2 regions of the Streptomyces sp. DSM 116795 genome follow, and region 1 is predicted to be linked to the other one. Evidence: riboswitches for the same ligand, from Rfam matches in the RefSeq annotation. Region 1 holds a riboswitch; the other holds the start of a gene.

Region 1 (2,391 bases):
TGGCGCATGAATGCGTAGTCGGAGACGGTCCGCCCCCGCTCGGCCTGGCTGCGCAGCGCCGTCGAGGGCGGTACGTCGAGGAGTACGAGGTGGAGCGCGCGGCCGCGGCGGAGGGCGTCCCGGCCGAGCCAGTTGCGCACCCAGGCCTGGCTGCCGCAGTCGTGCACGACGACGCTCGCCCCGGAGGCGAGCGCGCGCCGCAGCCCGGCGTAGTGCGCGAGGCGTACGAGGGGCCGGTAGACGGCGTACGGCAGCCAGCGCGGGAGAGCGGCCGCCCACCGTTCGCGCACGTCCTGGGAGTCGATGCGGCGGACGGTGTCCTGTACGGCGACGGCACGGCGGATCAGCGTCGACTTGCCGCTGCCGGGGAGCCCCGAGACCACGACCCTGTCGCCGGCGGGGAAGCGGAGCGTACGGCGGATCTCCGTGCCGCGCAGATCGTGAAGGGTGGCGGCGACCGCGGACGGAGCCGGAGGCGCCGGAACGGCCGGTCCGACCGCGGCAGCCGTGGCGGCCCCGGCGGACGGGCCGGCCGGGGCCGGAGTCTCGACGGCCGCAGGTGCCGCCACCGGAGCGCCGCCGGCGTCTCTGCGCTGCCCGGCGGATGAATACCCCCAGCCGGTCACCGTCGCGTACGCACTGCGCAGGCTGCCCACCTGATCGCCCCTCCCCGGCTGGTGACCGCCGGTCGGCGGTCCGCCTCCGAGAGTGTCAAGAAACAGTAATGTGCAGCAAGGCGGCCTTACCGCTGCGGGACTGCCGCGAAAGGCACGCACCGCCCCGGCAGGGACGCACGCACCGCTCTTGCGGCGAGGCACCGCACCGCTCTCCGGCAGGGACGCACGCACCGCTCCCGAGGCGAGGCACGCACCGTCGACGCCCCTGCTCCGCCGTGCCATGATGAGCGGGCCAGTCAACTGCATACCGGCCGTTCGAATCCACGCGGGAGAGTCCCCGGCCGCGCACAGTGTGCGGGTCACCGGGGCGCCGAAGGAGCAAGTCCTCCCTTGAATCTCTCAGGCACCGATACCGCGCAGGATGAGGCAGATCTGAAAAGCGGGCCGCCCACGGGCGGCTCCACCCACGGTGCAAGCCGCCGCCCGTGCACGAGGGCTCGTGGCGAACCTCTCAGGTTCCGATGACAGATGGGGAGGACATCCGCGTCACCGAGTCACGGGAGCCTGACATGAACGACACCGACAGCGGGACCGCCGGCACCCCGGCCCCGCGCACCACGGCCCTTGATGCCGTACACCGCGCGCTCGGCGCCACGATGACCGACTTCGCAGGCTGGGACATGCCGCTGCGCTACGGCAGCGAGCGGGACGAGCACGTCGCGGTGCGCACGCGCGCGGGACTCTTCGACCTCTCCCACATGGGCGAGATCACCGTCACCGGCCGCCAGGCCGGCGAGCTGCTGGACTACGCCCTGGTCGGCAACCTCTCCCGGCTGGCCGTCGGCCGCGCCCGCTACACGATGCTGTGCGACGCCTCCGGCGGCATCCTCGACGACCTGATCGTCTACCGCACCGGCGAAGAGACGTACATGGTCGTCGCCAACGCCTCGAACGCGCAGACCGTGCTGGACGCGCTGAGCGAGCGCGGCACCGGCTTCGCCGCCGAGGTCCGCGACGACCGCGACGCGTACGCGCTGATCGCCGTGCAAGGCCCGGAGGCCGCAGCCATTCTCTCCGGAGGGCACGGCCTCAAGGCCCTCACGGACGCCGATCTGGACGGGCTGAAGTACTACGCGGGCCTGCCGGGCACCGTCGCAGGACGCGACGCCCTCATCGCCCGTACGGGATACACCGGCGAGGACGGCTTCGAGCTGTTCGTGTCGCCCGCCGACGCCGTCGCCGTATGGGAGGCGCTCACCGAGGCGGGCGCGCCCGCCGGTCTCGTGCCGTGCGGACTGAGCTGCCGCGACACCCTGCGCCTCGAGGCGGGCATGCCGCTGTACGGGCACGAACTGACCACGCGTACAACGCCGTTCGACGCGGGCATGGGCCGGATCGTGAAGTTCGAGAAGACCACGAACGACGGCGACTTCGTCGGGCGCAAGCCGCTGGAGGCCGCCGCGGCCCAGGCCGAGAAGGCGCCACCGCGCAAGCTCGTCGGTCTGATCGCGGAGGGCCGGAGGGTGCCGCGCGCGGGCTACGAGGTGGTCTCCGCGGCGGACGGTTCGGTGATCGGCGAGGTGACCTCGGGTGCGCCGTCACCGACCCTCGGCAAGCCGGTCGCCATGGCGTACGTCGATCCCGCGTCCGCGGAGCCCGGCACCGAGGGCGTCGCGGTGGACATCCGCGGCAAGCACGAGCCGTACGAGGTCGTGGCGCTCCCCTTCTACAAGCGGCAGCGCTGACGGCCCTCCCCGTGCTCTTCGAGCAGGGA
Region 2 (2,391 bases), 5.1 Mb from region 1:
GAAAGTACGGACTCGTTGGGCCGGACGGGGGAGGCGGCCAGGGAGGAATCGGTTCAGCTCTCGGAACCCGCTATCCGCCCGAAGTCCCTGTCGGGAGCGGGTGAGACGGAGGAGGAAGCGGCGGGAGAGTCCTCGGACGCCGGGGACGGGGAGGCAGAGGGGCGCGAGGCTTCCGCGGAGGGCGGCACGTCCAGTCCGTAGTGGAGATAGAGCTGGAGCTCCTGGCGGGGGGAGAGGTGTCTGCCCACGCCCAGTACGGGGGTGCTGCGCACCAGAGCGCGGTCGAAGGGGACGCGCAGGAAGCCGCTGACGAGTTCGCTCGGCTCCAGCGGTACGAGGGTCTCGCGCCGGAGAAGCCCGGTGCGCACGGCAGCCCACTCGGGTTCGCCCGTCGCGTCGTCGAGATACACCTCGCCCACCGTTCCGATCTTGCAGCCGCTGCTGTCGAGTGCTTTGCGTCCGATCAGGCTCCGGGGATCGATGTCGTGCTGCACGGTCCCTCCAAGTCGACGTGACCAGGGCACCGGGTGCGTGACGATAAGAGGCCGGTCCTGGGTCTGGTGGTTTGACGAACCCCTCCCTCGGCCTGTCGTACTGCCGCGCAACGGCGTGCTGCGGGGGCGCCGGGGGACGCCGGGAGCCGGTCGTACAAGCCGTATTACCACCCAAAGGCACATTTCAGCGGTTGGCCACCCGAGTGCACCTCCGGCTCCTGCCGGACAAACCGCTGGTAGGCTCGGAAGCGGCTGTTGACCCCGAGCGGGAGAGTCCTCCGGTGCAGCCGGAGGCGCCGAAGGAGCAACTCCTCCCCGGAATCTCTCAGGCTCACGTACCGCGCGGGCGAGGTCACTCTGGAAAGCAGGGCGGGCCGAGCAGTGCCTGGGCTCCTCCTCACCGACGGTGAAAGCCGGGTTCCCGTCCAGCCGGGCGGACCGGTGAAACTCTCAGGTCGAGATGACAGAGGGGGAGGGCGTCCGGGCACCAGCGCCATGGTGTCCCCGTAGGTCACAGCGACCAGGAGGCCCCCGCAGATGACTGCCAACCGCATCCCTCTCACCGATCTGGAACGCGGAACTCCCTTCGAACGACGGCACATCGGCCCCGATACCGGTGCGCAGGCCAAGATGCTCGCCCAGGTCGGGTACGGCTCCCTCGACGAGCTGACGGCCGCGGCGGTCCCCGAAGTGATCAAGAGCAATGAGGCCCTGCGTCTGCCTCCCGCCCGAACCGAGGCCGAGGTCGTCGCGGAGCTGCGGGAGTTCGCCGCCCGCAACCAGGTGCTCCCGTCCATGATCGGCCTCGGCTACTACGGGACCTTCACGCCCGCGGTCGTCCTGCGCAACGTCATGGAGAACCCGGCCTGGTACACCGCGTACACGCCGTATCAGCCGGAGATCTCGCAGGGCCGCCTGGAGGCTCTGCTCAACTTCCAGACCATGGTGGCCGACCTGACGGGTCTGCCGACCTCCGGCGCCTCCCTCCTGGACGAGCCCACGGCGGCGGCCGAGGCCATGGCCCTCTCCCGCCGTGTCGGCAAGGTCAAGCAAGGCGTCTTCCTCGTCGACGCGGACTGCCTTCCGCAGACGATCGCCGTCATCCGCACCCGCGCCGAGCCGACCGGCGTCGAGGTCGTCGTAGCGGACCTGGACGACGGCATCCCCGCGGACGTGGCGGAGCGGGGCGTCTTCGGGATGCTGCTGCAGTACCCGGGAGCCTCCGGCGCCGTGCGGGACCACCGTGCCGTCATCGATCAGGCTCACGAACTGGGTGCGGTCGTGACCGTCGCCGCCGATCTGCTGGCCCTCACGCTGCTGACCTCCCCGGGCTCGCTCGGCGCGGACATCGCAGTCGGCTCCAGTCAGCGTTTCGGTGTGCCCATGGGCTTCGGCGGGCCGCACGCGGGCTACATGTCGGTGCGCGAGAGCTACGCGCGCAGCCTCCCCGGCCGCCTCGTCGGAGTCTCCAAGGACGCCGACGGCTCGCAGGCCTACCGCCTCGCCCTGCAGACCCGCGAGCAGCACATCCGCCGCGAGAAGGCCACCAGCAACATCTGCACTGCCCAGGTGCTGCTCGCGGTGATGTCCGGGATGTACGCGGTGCACCACGGGCCGGAGGGCCTTGCGCACATCGCACGCCGTACGCACCGCTACGCGACGCTGCTCGCCGAGGGGCTGCGCGCAGGCGGCGTCGAGATCGTGCACGGCAGCTACTTCGACACCGTCACCGCCCGGGTGCCGGGCCGTGCGGCCGAGATCGTCGCCCGTGCGCGGGAAGCCGGTGTGAATGTGCGGGAGACAGACGCCGACCACGTCGGCATGGCCTGCGACGAGACCACGAACCGGGCGCAGCTGGAGGCCGCCTGGTCCGCCTTCGGCGTCGAGGCGGATCCCG

What was found. Region 1 has a riboswitch for glycine ahead of gcvT (glycine cleavage system aminomethyltransferase GcvT). Riboswitches for the same ligand answer to the same signal wherever they lie in the genome.
Region 2: linked by a shared signal. The riboswitch ahead of gcvP (aminomethyl-transferring glycine dehydrogenase) and the one ahead of gcvT (glycine cleavage system aminomethyltransferase GcvT) in region 1 are both predicted to bind glycine.

The regions. Positions count from the first base shown of each region.
Region 1 covers NZ_CM147707.1:1,928,876-1,931,266, forward strand. Annotated here, with positions in the region: gene ACSMXX_RS08130 (AAA family ATPase) at 1-569, opposite strand, end outside; glycine riboswitch at 934-1,042, shown strand; gene gcvT (glycine cleavage system aminomethyltransferase GcvT) at 1,187-2,362, shown strand.
Region 2 covers NZ_CM147707.1:6,981,948-6,984,338, forward strand. Annotated here, with positions in the region: gene ACSMXX_RS30175 (PRC-barrel domain-containing protein) at 54-494, opposite strand; glycine riboswitch at 751-845, shown strand; glycine riboswitch at 846-971, shown strand; gene gcvP (aminomethyl-transferring glycine dehydrogenase) at 1,032-2,391, shown strand, end outside.